4 regions of the Pseudarthrobacter sp. AG30 genome follow, and region 3 is predicted to be linked to each of the others. Evidence: riboswitches for the same ligand, from Rfam matches in the RefSeq annotation. Region 3 holds a riboswitch; each other region holds the start of a gene.

Region 1 (3,200 bases), on a different contig from region 3:
GGTTTCAGCATCCAGCGGACCACCCGGCGCAACAAATGCAGGAACATCGGCGATCGCGTACAGCACCCGGTAGCCGCCCCCGTCCGGCTCGATGAACACGGCTTGGTCCAGATCCGTGGACGAGGCGGGGTCGATGGTCACGAATGCGACGGCGGTCAGGTCATAGGACGGCAGTTTCAGGGCCGCCACGGCGGCGCGGGCGTCGTCCACTGCCGCGGCCGGGTAAGGCCCCGGCAGTTCGAGTTCGGTCCGCAACGCGCCCAGTGCCTCTTCCAAGGCGTTCCGGTGGTCGCGGACATTGGGAGCCAACCGATGATGTGACACAAAAGTCAGCGTAACTCCAAGTCCTGGGTTTACGCAGGCCCGGGGCCGGCAGCGTCCAGCGCGTCGAGCAGGGAGGCCGCAGCGGCCGCGGGATCCGACGCCTCCGTGATGGCACGCACCACCACGATCCGCCGTGCTCCTGCCTCCGCCACCTGGTGCACGTTTCCGTGGTCGATGCCCCCGATGGCAAACCACGGCACCGGGTTGGGTACTTCCGCGGCAGCCTTGGCGGCGTACTTCACCAGGTCCAGCCCGACGGCGGTCCGGCCGGGTTTGGTGGGCGTGGCCCAGACAGGCCCCACGCAGAAGTAGTCCAGGTGGGAAGGCCCGGCAGCGGCGGAGAGGGCGGCATCCACCTGCTCCGGGCTGTGGCTGGACAGCCCGATGGCCGCATTGCCGTTGACCAGCGTCCGGGCCGCAGCCAACGGGAGGTCCTTTTGGCCGATGTGGAACACCGGTGCGCCGGACAGCACCGCGATATCGGCCCGGTCGTTAACGGCCCACAGCCGCCCGTGGCGAACCGCGGCCTCCTTCAAGACCGCCAGCAGGTCCAGTTCTTCGGCTGCCTCGATGCTCTTGTCGCGCAACTGGATGATGTCCACGCCCCCGGCGAACGCGGCATCCACGAACCGGGCAAAGTCGCCGCGGTCCCGGCGCGCATCCGTGCAGAGGTACAGTCGGGCCGCCCCAAGGGCAGGAAAGGAGGAGGGGGACATATTCATGCCTGCCAGCCTAGTTCCTCTAAACTGGGCTGGTACTGCGGGAGCCCGCGGCAGCTGTCACAAAGCGCCGGGCTGAGAGGGCGTCGGAGCCGACCGCTTGACCTGATCCGGCTAATACCGGCGTAGGGAAGGAACCACACCATGACCAGCACCAGGAACTGCCTGCCCGGACCTGGCGATGACGCCATCCGGGCCGACGTCGCCGTCATCGGCGCCGGAGTGGTGGGACACGGAATCGCCTGGGAGATCCAGCGCTCCGGCAGGTCCGTTGCCCTCATCGATGACGCGCCCGGCGCCGGCGCCAGCTGGGCCGCTGCCGGCATGCTGGCCCCCGTCAGCGAGCTGCACTACCAGGAAGAGGACCTCCTGGAACTCATGCTCGACGCATCATCCCGCTGGCCAGGCTTCGCTGCCGGCGTCGCCGCAGCAGCCGGAGCCGGGACCGGCTACCTGACGACACCCACCCTCGCTGTCGGTGTCGACGCTGCCGACCGGCGGGCGCTGATGGACCTGCGCGCAGTGCAGCAGGCCAGTGGCCTGGAGGTGGCACCGTTGACCGTGCGTGAAGCCCGCAGCCGCGAACCCCTGCTGAGCCCGGGGATCTCATGTGCGCTGGACACCCCGGCCGACCACCAGGTGGACCCGAGGAGGCTGATAGCGTCCGTGCGCCTGGCGCTCGCCGCAACGGTACGGGAAACCCCGACGGTGGCGGTTGCCGGTGCAACGGAAGGTTTTGCCGTCCCGGAGCGGGCGGCCGGACTGCTGTGGAAGGACGGGACGGTGGCCGGCGTCCGCCTTGGGAGCGGCAGCACAGTCCTGGCGGGGGAAACTGTCGTGGCCAACGGCCTGCACGCGGCGTCCCTTGACGGCTTGCCCCACGGCCTTGACCTGCCGCTGCGGCCGGTGCACGGGGACATCCTCCGGCTTTCCGTGCCGCAGCACCTCCGCCCGTTGGTGACAGCCACGGTGCGCGGGCTGGTCCACGGGATCCCGGTGTACATCGTGCCCCGGGAGGATGGCACGGTAGTCATCGGCGCCTCCCAACGGGAGGACGCCCTCTCCGACGCCGTGAGCGCCGGGAGCGTCTACCAGCTGCTCCGGGACGCCCAGGCGCTGGTGCCCGCCGTCGCCGAACTTGAACTCCTGGAATGCACCGCCCGGGCGCGCCCCGGAACCCCCGACAATGCACCCTTGCTGGGCCGGGTTGCGGCGTCCTTGGGATCCGGGGGCCCAGCCGACGGGCACGTGCCGGGGCTGATCATCGCGACCGGTTTCTTCCGGCACGGGGTGCTGCTCACGCCCGCCGCCGCCGCTATCTGCACGGCACTCCTGGACGGGGCCGCCGATCCCCGCTGGGCACCGTTCAGCCCGGACCGTTTTTCCGGGTCGGCCGTGGCCGTCCCCAGCCCCCATCTGAAGGAGACAGCGTGAACATCACCCTCAACGGAAACCCGCACACCGTGGCCGACGGCGCCTCCATCACCACGCTCGTCAGCCAGGTCACCGGGCGGCCGCTGGCCCCCAACGGCCAGGCGACGGACGGCAGGAAACTGGGCGTCGCCGTCGCCCACAACGCCCAGGTGGTGCCGCGCAGCCAATGGTTCGGTACCGCGCTCGCCGACGGCGACGACATCGAACTCGTCACTGCAGTACAAGGAGGCTGACCCCATGACCGAAACCGGCACCATCAACACCGCAAGCCAAGCCGCAGATGACACCCTGGTGATCGACGGCGTCGCCCTCGGATCCCGGCTCATCATGGGCACCGGCGGTGCACCCAGCCTGGACGGCCTGGGCGCTGCGCTCCTGGCCTCCGGCACGGCACTGACCACGGTGGCCATGCGGCGCTACTCAACCGCGGAAACCGGCTCTCTGTTCCAGTTGCTGGTGGACCACGGGATCAAAGTCCTGCCCAACACCGCTGGCTGCTTCACGGCCCGGGACGCTGTCCTCACCGCGGAACTGGCCCGGGAGGCCCTCGAAACCGGCTGGGTGAAGCTGGAAGTCATCGCCGACGAGCAGACCCTGCTGCCGGACGCCGTGGAACTCGTTGACGCCACCGAGCAGCTGGTCAACCGCGGCTTCAAGGTCTTTGCCTACACCAACGACGATCCCGTGCTGGCGCTGCGGCTGGAAAATCTTGGTGCCACCGCC
Region 2 (3,200 bases), on a different contig from region 3:
GTTGTCCTGGCGGTCACGGCCGTCATCTTCTCCCTCGCCGCGGGCGGGGCCATCATCAGGATTGCCCGCGGCCCTTCGCTGCTGGACCGGGTGCTTGCGGCCGATGTCCTGCTCGCCATCCTGGGCGGGGCCCTGTGCGTGGACATGGCCGTGAACCGGCACCTGAACAACCTGATGCTGGTGGTGGCCATCTCCATCATTGGGTTCATCGGGTCGGTCACGGTGGCCCGGTTCGTCGCCGACCGGAGGGTGAACCCCCATGAATCCTGACTTTTCCGGCGCGGACGCGTGGATCGACCTTGCCTCCGCGGTGTTCATGGTGGCGGGTGCGCTCCTGTCCCTGGGCGCCGCCATCGGGCTGCTCCGCTTCCCGGACCTGATGAGCCGCATGCACGCCGCCACCAAGCCGCAGGTCCTGGGCCTGTTCCTGCTGCTGGCAGCCATTGGGCTGCAGATGCGCAGCTGGTGGGTTTGGCCGGTCCTGGTGGTGGCCTGGATCTTCCAGCTGCTCACGGTGCCGGTGTCCGCGCACATGGTGGGCCGGGCCGGCTACCGCACCAAGCACCTGCACCGGGAGCTGCTCGCCGCCGATGAGCTTGAGGCCGTAGTGCAAAAAGCCGCCGCCGAGGCTGCCCTGACGGACAACCGCGACGACGGCGAAAACCGCCAGTAGCTAGACGATGTCCTGCGTCTTGGCGAAGCGGGTGATGGCGCGCTGGGTGCCCCGGTTGGCCAGGACCTGGATGATGGCGCTGACGGACGCGGAGATCAGTGCGAAAGTCAAGGCCGAACGCAGGCTGGTGGGCACGTCCTCGCCCTTGCCGCTGGGCGGCTTCTGCCCGGTGGTCTTTTCCCAGATGGTGTTGACGAGCTTGGTGCCGACCAGGCCTGCGCCCAGGCTCACCGCGGTACCGAGCAGCTTGATGAAGAGGTTCATTCCTAGTACTCCTTGCGGGCGGAAAACGGACTGCCTCCAGCCTAGCCGTACACCCGGACCGGTCCGGGCAAGGGCATGGCCGGCATCCTCTCGGGCCCGCTGACGGCGGTCCGCGGTCACATCCGGTTCAACAGCCGGCATGGCCGCCGCCCAGCCCCCGCCAGGTGTAAACTTGACCACGCCCAAACCGGGCAGTATTTACACGCGAACATCAACATTCAAAAACGACAGGGGAGCGCCGCCGTCGGACAACCTGGCCATGCCGGGCACCGCAGGTGGGCGCTGAGAGTGCGGGACAGCCGCAGACCCTCGAACCTGATCCGGTTAGTACCGGCGCAAGGGAGTCGAGTTCTCAAAGTGTCCGGCCGGACCGGCAACGGTCCGCCAGCCGGAGCCACTTTCCCCTCCTGTTACCCAGGAGGATCACATGAGTACTGCTGCAATCAAGAAGACCACCAGTAAGTCCTGGCGCGTCGTCGACATCGTGGTGGCGGCCTTGGTGGCCATCGCCGGCGGGGTCATTTTCTGGGCCTGGGACCAGGGCGCCGCCGCCCTGTCGGCCCCCATGAACGCCGCCTACCCGCCCTTGACCGGGATCCTGGCCGGCGGCTGGATGATTCCGGGCGTGCTGGGAATGCTCATCATCCGCAAGCCCGGAGCCGCCCTGTTCTGCGAAACTGTGGCCGCAACGGGCGAGCTCCTGATGGGTTCCCAGTATGGCGCCTCCGTCCTTTTCTCCGGTTTCATCCAGGGGTTGGGCGCGGAAATCATCTTCGCGGTCTTCGTCTACCGCAAGTTCAACCTGCCCGTCTCCCTCGTGGCGGGGGCGGCCGCGGGCTTCTTCTGCGGCCTGAATGACTCACTCGCACCGTGGGGCTGGAACATTGCCTACTCCGGGGCGGACAAGCTCGCCTATATCGTCCTGACCACGGTGTCCGGCGCCGTGCTGGCGGGCGCGTTGTCCTGGCTCGCCACCCGCGGCCTGGCCCGCACCGGGGTGCTGAGTTCCTTCGCGTCCCGCAAGGCTGCAACGGAGCCAGTTTTCTCCTGATGGCACCTTCCCAGGACGCCGCAGGAGGCGTGCGCCCTGCCGCCGTCACGGCCCGCGGCTGGGGCTGGCGGCATGCAGGCAGGGCCAAACCTGCCGTCCACGCCCTCGACCTGGATATCCGCCCCGGCGAGCGGGTACTCCTGCTCGGTCCCTCGGGTGCCGGGAAGTCGACGCTCCTGCATGCCCTCGCCGGGGTCCTGGGCGACATCAACGACGACGGCGAGGCCGGCGATGCGGACGAGTCCGGTTCGTTGCTGGTTGACGGCGCCCCTCCCCGCGAGCGTCGCGGCCGCTCCGGCCTGATGCAGCAGGACCCGGAGACGCAGGTGGTCCTCTCCCGGGTGGGGGACGACGTCGCCTTCGGCGCCGAGAACCTTGCCGTGCCCCGCGACGCCATCTGGGCGCGCGTGCACGAGGCGCTTGCCGACGTCGGACTCTCCCAGCTCCCGCTGGACCACCCGACGTCGGCCCTCTCCGGCGGTCAGAAACAGCGCCTGGCGCTGGCGGGCATCCTTGCGATGCGTCCCGGGCTGATCCTGCTGGACGAGCCCACCGCCAACCTCGACCCGGACGGCGTCCTGGAGGTCCGGGACGCCGTGGCACGCTGCCTCGACAAGACCGGGGCCACTTTGGTGGTGGTGGAGCACCGGGTTTCCGTCTGGAAGGACCTGGTGGACCGGATCGTGGTCCTGCAGCCGGGCTCCGCCTCGGATCCCGCCGTGCTCCTGGACGGACCTCCGGACCGGGTGCTCAGCGAGGCCCGGGCCATGCTGACGGCGGCCGGAGTCTGGGTGCCGGGGTATGTGCCGGCCACCCGCCGCCGGTCCGGCATCCCGGCCGCCGTAACCGGCAACCTCCTGCTTGCAGCCGAAGACCTGGCGGTCTCCCGCGAGCGTCCCCGCCGCAAAGGCTTCCGCAAGATTCCGCCGGTTCCTGTCCAGGAGGGTGTTGCCGCGCAGGTCCGGGCCGGCCAGGCGCTGGCCGTCACCGGCCCGAACGGCGCCGGAAAATCAACGTTCGCACTGACCCTTGCCGGGCTCCTTGAACCGGTGTCCGGAAAGGTGTCGGCCGCCGTGGACCTTAGCCGCGGTGCCGGGATCGACCCCTACGCGTGGAAGGCAGAGCAGTTGATCTCACGGGTGGGCACCGTGTTCCAGGAACCGGAGCACCAGTTCGTGACGGGCAAGGTGTTGGACGAGCTGCTGTTCGGGC
Region 3 (3,200 bases):
CTGTGAGGTGGTCAACGTAGGACTTGGTAACGGGTCCCAGGCCCGTCTGCCCGGGCCGGGTGCTGAGCCATGAGCGGTGCAGTTCCGATTCAACCTCCAGGCACTGCCGGGCCGAGCCTGCCCAGAACAGCTGCTCCTCTTCGGAGGGGGCCAGGGCACTGGCACGGGCCAGGACCCGGGAGTAGCCGTTGAGGTATTGGGCGTCCTGGGCCAGATAGTAGGCAAAGTCCTTTTCCGCCAGTTCGCCGGAGACCAGGCCTTGGATGAAGTCCAGGGCGTAAATATCCGCCAGGTCCTGCCGGGCTTCGGCCCAGAGCCTGGCCGCGAAGCCGCCTTCCGGCAGGTGGGGCCGCACATGGTGGAAGTGGTGCACGGGCCCGTTCCCGTGGCCGACCTCCAGCCTGCCGGAATCCTCAAGCGCTCCGGCCAGCCAGGGCTTGACCGTCCGCAGCGCCCCTTCCCAGTCGCCCAACCGGGCCTGGACCGTGGCCATGGCAGAGGACAGCGAACAACCCGTCCCGTGGCTGTTGCGGGTGTTGACGCGGGGGCCGGGCACTTCCACCACGTCCCGGGCCAGCACACCGGCGGTGTTCACCAGGGCGTCCGGGCAGCCTTCGCCTGACAGGTGTCCGCCTTTTACCAGGACGGTGGCGCCAGTGGCATCCGCCAGGCGCCTGCCCTGGTCCAGCGCACCTTCCCAGTCCCCCGCTGGCTCTTCGCCCACCAGCATGGCCAGTTCGGGCAGGTTGGGGGTGATGAGGTGGGCAAGCGGAAGCAGGTCGCGGAGGGCGGCCTCGGCGGTTTCCTTCAGCAGGCGGTCGCCGCTGGTGGCCACCATCACCGGGTCCAGGACTACGACGGCGGGACGCACCTTGTCGAGCCATTGCTGGACCGTGCGGATCACCGCTTCGTCGCCGAGCATGCCGATCTTGACGGCGTCGATGGTGATGTCGTCGCTGACGGCATCGAGCTGCTGCGCCAGGAACGCAGCAGGCGGGACGTGGACGGCCACAACGCCACGGGTATTTTGCGCCGTCAGTGCCGTGATGGCGGCCATGCCATATCCGCCGTGCGCTGCAATGCTCTTCAGGTCCGCTTGGACTCCTGCTCCGCCGGAAGGATCAGAGCCCGCAATGGAGAGGACGCGTGGGATATCGCGGCCCGCAGGGGTCCCGGAGGAGTCAGTGGAGGCACTTGGCAGGGGCATGGAGAGGGTCGAAGACAACAGACATCCCTTCGCCGGTACTAGCCGGACAGGTTCAACGGGTGTGGATCTCAGCCGGCCTTCTGCGCGGCACCCCGTGTCGGTTTCCCAGCCTAGCCGGTGGCGCGGTACCGGGCTAAAGGTGACAGCGGCCGGATGCAGGAAGTCCCCGCCTCGTGGACTGTTCCCCCTGTACTTTCGGGGGGAATGGTCCACGAGACGGGGACTTCACCTTTCGACGCCGTGGTCTGCCGGAATTTAGAGCTCCGAAGCCGGGACGCCCACGCCGAGGATGATGGGTTCCTCGGAACGCTTGCCGCTATCAGCGGGCTGCTGGTTCGCGGGCTCGGGGGCCTTGGCTGCGTGCGAGTGCCCGGTAGTTGCGGCTTGGACGTTCTCATGGTGCTGGACGGCGGTTTCGTTCGCGGCGCCCTGGGCTCGGCTGGCGGCCCGGTGGCGGCGCGGCCTGCGCTGCCTTGTCTGCTCCAGCGTGTGGTCGGAGTAGTCCTTTTCAACCGGTGCTTCCGCGGCCCGCGCAGGGGCTCCGCCGCCCTGCGGCCGGGGCTCCTGTGCGGCCTGTTCCGTTGCCGGTTCAGCCGCTGCAGGATCTTTCGGAGCGTCCTCGACGGCGGAAACCGGCTGGCCGAGGTGCGCGAATGCTTCCGCGAGCCGGTCCAGCGTCAGGGCGGGCTTGGGCTGCTGCTCCTCCGCGTGCTCCACGAACGGAAGCGGGACTTTCTCGCCGCCGAACGTCAGGACCGCCGCGGGACGCCCGTGCGTATCGGCGTCGTGCTTTTCCCCGTCAGCTGCCGGTGCAGGCTGGACCGGTGCTTGCGGGGCCGTAGCCTGCTCCGCCGGCGCGTGCCGGGCAGCTGCCAGCTCGTCGTCGTGGAGGTGCGCCGCGTGGGCCGCCGCGGCGATGTTGGCCAACGCAAGCCGGGTGGCTTCAGCCTTGGCGTGCCGCTCGGCGTCACTGGGATCCGGCTGCACAGTGTGCACGTGCACTGCCGGCGCCGGTACTGCCTCGGCCTGCTGGCCGCCGCGTCCACGGCGGCGCTTCCGCTCGGGGCGTGCACCGGGCTGGCCGGCATCGGTCCGCTGTCCGTCGGGGCGGTGGGCCTCCCCGCGGGCTTCGGGACGGTTGTCGGCGCGCTGGACGTGGTGTTCGGCCGCCACGATGTTGGCGCGGCGGTGCTCCACGGGATCGTCATGGGTCACGACGCCGCGTCCGGCACACGCCTCGCATTGCTCGCCGAAGACTTCCAGCAGGCCCGTGCCCATGCGCTTGCGGGTCATCTGGACCAGGCCCAGGGACGTGACCTCGGCAACCTGGTGCTTGGTCCGGTCGCGGCCCAGGCACTCGACGAGGCGGCGCAGGACCAGGTCCCGGTTGGATTCGAGCACCATGTCGATGAAGTCGATCACGATGATGCCGCCAATATCGCGCAGCCTCAGCTGGCGCACCACTTCCTCGGCAGCTTCGAGGTTGTTCTTGGTGACGGTTTCCTCGAGGTTGCCGCCGCTGCCGGTGAACTTGCCGGTGTTGACGTCCACCACGGTCATGGCTTCGGTCCGGTCGATGACCAGGGATCCGCCGGAGGGCAGGAACACCTTGCGCTCGAGTGCCTTGTGGATCTGCTCATCGATCCGCCAGGCGGAGAAGATGTCCTGGTCCTTGGTCCACTTCTCGAGGCGGCCCACCAGGTCCGGGGCGACGTAGGTGACGTAGGCCTCGATGGTGTCCCAGGCTTCCTCGCCGGAGACGATCAGCTTGGAGAAGTCCTCGTTGAAGACGTCGCGGACCACCTTGATGGTGAGGTCAGGTTCGCCGTACAGCAGTTCGGGGGCAAGGACCTTGGTGGAGGTGGACTGGCTTTCGATGCCTTCCCACTGTGCGCGCAGCCGGTTGATGTCGTGCGTGAGTTCCTCTTCGGAGGCGCCCTCTGCGGCGGTGCGGACGATGACACCGGCGCGTTCGGGGAGGCGGTCCTTGAGG
Region 4 (3,200 bases), on a different contig from region 3:
CAGAGCATGGCGGTGCCGTACCGTGCGATTTCGGTGGCCCCGATTGCCGAGGTGATGTGGTCGTAGCCGGGCGCGACATCGGTCACCAGCGGACCGAGTGTGTAGAACGGCGCACCCTTGCACAGCTCCTGCTGCCGCTCCACGTTTTCCCGGACCAGGTGGAACGGCACGTGCCCGGGGCCTTCGACCATCACCTGGACGTCGTACTCCCACGCGCGCTGCGTCAGCTCGGCCAGCGTATCCAGTTCAGCGAACTGCGCCGCGTCGTTGGCGTCCGCCGTGGAGCCGGGCCGCAACCCGTCCCCCAGGGAGAACGCGACGTCGTACTTCGCGAAGATTTCGCAAAGTTCGTCAAAATGCGTGTACAGGAAGTTCTCCTGGTGGTGGGCCAGGCACCAGCCGGCCATAATGGAACCACCGCGCGAGACGATGCCCGTCACCCGGTTGGCGGTGAGCGGGACGTACCGCAGCAGGACACCGGCGTGGATGGTCATGTAGTCCACACCTTGCTCGCACTGCTCAATGACGGTGTCCCGGAAGATTTCCCAGGTCAGCGCGTTGGCTTCGCCGTTGACCTTTTCCAGTGCCTGGTAGATCGGAACCGTTCCGATCGGGACAGGGGAGTTGCGGATGATCCATTCCCTGGTGGTGTGGATGTCGTCCCCCGTGGACAGGTCCATCACCGTGTCGGCACCCCATTGGGTGGCCCACTGCAGCTTGTCCACCTCTTCGGCGATGGAGCTCGTCACGGCAGAATTACCGATGTTGGCGTTGATTTTCACCAGGAACGCCTTGCCGATGATCATGGGCTCGGACTCAGGGTGGTTGATGTTGTTCGGGATGATGGCCCGACCGGCGGCTACCTCGCTCCTGACCAGTTCCACGTCGCAGTTTTCCCGCAGCGCCACGAAACGCATTTCCTGCGTGATGGTGCCCTGCCGGGCGTAGTGCATCTGGGTCACCGTATGGCCGTCGACGGCGCGGCGGGGCACCGGCCGGGCGCCCTTCCACTCCGCGGAGGCAGCGCCCCGGCGCACGGCCGAGCGGCCGTCGTCGAGCAGGTTGCGTTCCCTGCCGGTGTAGGCCTCGGTGTCCCCGCGCGCCACGATCCATTCGGCACGGAAGGGCTCCAGGCCGCGGACGGGGTCGCTTCCCGGTCCGGCCGTCCGGTAGGTCCGGAAAGGTGCGTTCGGCTGCCCGTTGGGTGATGGCTCCAGCGCGATCTCGGTGACCGGGACCCGGATGCCGGAACCGGCGTCGTCGATGTAAGCCAGTGAATGCGACTTCAGCGACTGCGTCACCCGCACTTGGGATTCGCCACTGGATCCGGTGCCGGGACCGTTGGCCGCATCGGAACCGGACGGCACCAGGGCAGGGTTCAACTGGGTGTTTTGTGTACTCAAGGGAATACTCACTTCCTTCGCCGGCATTACCCGGACAGGTTCAACGGTCGCAGGCTGCGGCAGCCCGATCTCAGCCCCTGCAGGGGCACCCGTGTGGTCAGCAACGAAGCTACCACAGCCCTTCGGAAGCCCGTTGTAACAATCGATGATGCTAGCCTGACCGGGCAACGAAAGGATGCCCGGATGGCAGGAATAATTCACTTTCGCGGACCCGTCCTGGCTGCACCGGACAGCCTGCGGCAGGGACTCTGGTCCGTGGGCGGCAAGCTCACGTTCCGCCGGCCCGCACAGCCACCCGACCGGGTACTCGACGGCTGGGTATTGCCGGGCTTCGTGGACGCCCATTGCCATATCGGGCTGGGGCCGGCCGGTCCGGTGGAGGCCGCCGTAGCGCAGGAACAGGCGCTTGCGGACCTCAACGCCGGAACCCTCCTGGTCCGTGATGCGGGTTCGCCCGCCGATACGCGCTGGATGCAGGGCGGCACGGACTTCCCGGTGTTGATCCGCGCCGGCCGGCACATTGCCCGGACCCGGCGCTACCTGCGCGGTTTCGCCCACGAGGTCGAACCCGAGGACCTCGTTGAGGCCGTGCGCAAGCAGGCCCGGGACGGGGACGGCTGGGTCAAACTGGTGGGGGACTGGATCGACCGGGGCGCCGGTGACCTGGCGCCGTCCTTTCCTGCCGCCGTCGTCCGCGACGCGGTCCAGGCTGCACACGACGAAGGTGCCCGGGTGACGGCCCACTGCTTCGCCGAAGACACCCTGGACCAGATGCTCGACGCCGGCATCGACTGCATCGAGCACGCCACCGGGCTGCTGCCACGGCACCTGCCCCGGTTCGCCGGGCAGGGCGTGCCGATCGTGCCCACCCTCATCAACATCGCCACCTTCCCGGACATTGCCGCCCAAGCGGAGCCGAAGTTTCCACGGTACGCAGCCCACATGCGGTCCCTCTGGGAGCGGAGGCTGGAGCGCGTGGCCGAGGCCCACGCAGCGGGGGTGCGCATCTTCGCCGGAACAGACGCCGGCAGCGTCATCGGCCACGGCCGCATCGCGGACGAAATCCTCGCCCTGCACGGTGCGGGCCTGCCGATGACTGCAGCGCTGGATGCAGCGTGCTGGGCAGCCCGCCGCTGGCTCGGAGCGGACGGCTTGGAAGAAGGCGCACGCGCCGATGTGATCGTCTGTCGTGAGGATCCACGGGCGGTCCCGGAGACCATCGGCAGGCTGGACCACGTCGTGCTGGGCGGCCGCGTTATCCGTTGACCCAACGTGGCCCCCGGGACTTGGAATAAATTGAAGCTTCAAGTAATTTTAAGAAGTGACAGGCCGCCATCGGGACGGCCGCCAATCCAAGGAGCCTCCAATGACCGCATCAGCCAACAGCCAGGACCTGCTTCCTGCCGACCTCGCCATGGGCACGGTGATGCTCAAGGTGGGGGACATGAAGGTCATGACCGACTACTACCAGCGCGCACTGGGCCTGGAGGTGGTGGCCGAGCAGGACGGCGGACTGTACCTGGGCCGCCTTGGCCGCCCCCTGGTCCACCTGGCTCCGGCCCCCGGGCTGAACCTGCCCGGCAGGGGAGAGGCCGGACTCTTCCACACCGCGCTGCTGTTTGAAGACCAGGCCTCCCTCGCCGCCACCATCGCCACCGCGGCCCAATACGAGCCGATGTCCTTCACCGGCAGCGCCGACCACCTGGTCAGCGAAGCCTTCTACTTCACCGATCCGGAAGGCAACGGCATCGAACTGTATTGGGACCGGCCGCGCAGCAACTGGTCCTGGAACGGGAC

What was found. Region 3 has a riboswitch for thiamine pyrophosphate ahead of thiD (bifunctional hydroxymethylpyrimidine kinase/phosphomethylpyrimidine kinase). Riboswitches for the same ligand answer to the same signal wherever they lie in the genome.
Region 1: linked by a shared signal. The riboswitch ahead of thiO (glycine oxidase ThiO) and the one ahead of thiD (bifunctional hydroxymethylpyrimidine kinase/phosphomethylpyrimidine kinase) in region 3 are both predicted to bind thiamine pyrophosphate.
Region 2: linked by a shared signal. The riboswitch ahead of DC347_RS11345 (ECF transporter S component) and the one ahead of thiD (bifunctional hydroxymethylpyrimidine kinase/phosphomethylpyrimidine kinase) in region 3 are both predicted to bind thiamine pyrophosphate.
Region 4: linked by a shared signal. The riboswitch ahead of thiC (phosphomethylpyrimidine synthase ThiC) and the one ahead of thiD (bifunctional hydroxymethylpyrimidine kinase/phosphomethylpyrimidine kinase) in region 3 are both predicted to bind thiamine pyrophosphate.

The regions. Positions count from the first base shown of each region.
Region 1 covers NZ_QEHL01000019.1:84,903-88,102, forward strand. The annotation lists gene DC347_RS16725 (RNB domain-containing ribonuclease) at 1-324, opposite strand, end outside; gene thiE (thiamine phosphate synthase) at 354-1,040, opposite strand; TPP riboswitch at 1,074-1,193, shown strand; gene thiO (glycine oxidase ThiO) at 1,188-2,477, shown strand; gene thiS (sulfur carrier protein ThiS) at 2,474-2,710, shown strand; gene DC347_RS16745 (thiazole synthase) at 2,715-3,200, shown strand, end outside.
Region 2 covers NZ_QEHL01000012.1:134,761-137,960, forward strand. The annotation lists gene DC347_RS11330 (monovalent cation/H+ antiporter complex subunit F) at 1-270, shown strand, start outside; gene mnhG (monovalent cation/H(+) antiporter subunit G) at 260-673, shown strand; gene DC347_RS11340 (DUF4235 domain-containing protein) at 674-937, opposite strand; TPP riboswitch at 1,157-1,297, shown strand; gene DC347_RS11345 (ECF transporter S component) at 1,365-1,988, shown strand; gene DC347_RS11350 (ABC transporter ATP-binding protein) at 1,988-3,200, shown strand, end outside.
Region 3 covers NZ_QEHL01000003.1:68,221-71,420, reverse strand. The annotation lists gene thiD (bifunctional hydroxymethylpyrimidine kinase/phosphomethylpyrimidine kinase) at 1-1,207, opposite strand, end outside; TPP riboswitch at 1,215-1,312, opposite strand; gene DC347_RS03520 (Rne/Rng family ribonuclease) at 1,463-3,200, opposite strand, start outside.
Region 4 covers NZ_QEHL01000008.1:18,670-21,869, reverse strand. The annotation lists gene thiC (phosphomethylpyrimidine synthase ThiC) at 1-1,403, opposite strand, end outside; TPP riboswitch at 1,399-1,506, opposite strand; gene DC347_RS07890 (amidohydrolase family protein) at 1,587-2,669, shown strand; gene DC347_RS07885 (VOC family protein) at 2,770-3,200, shown strand, end outside.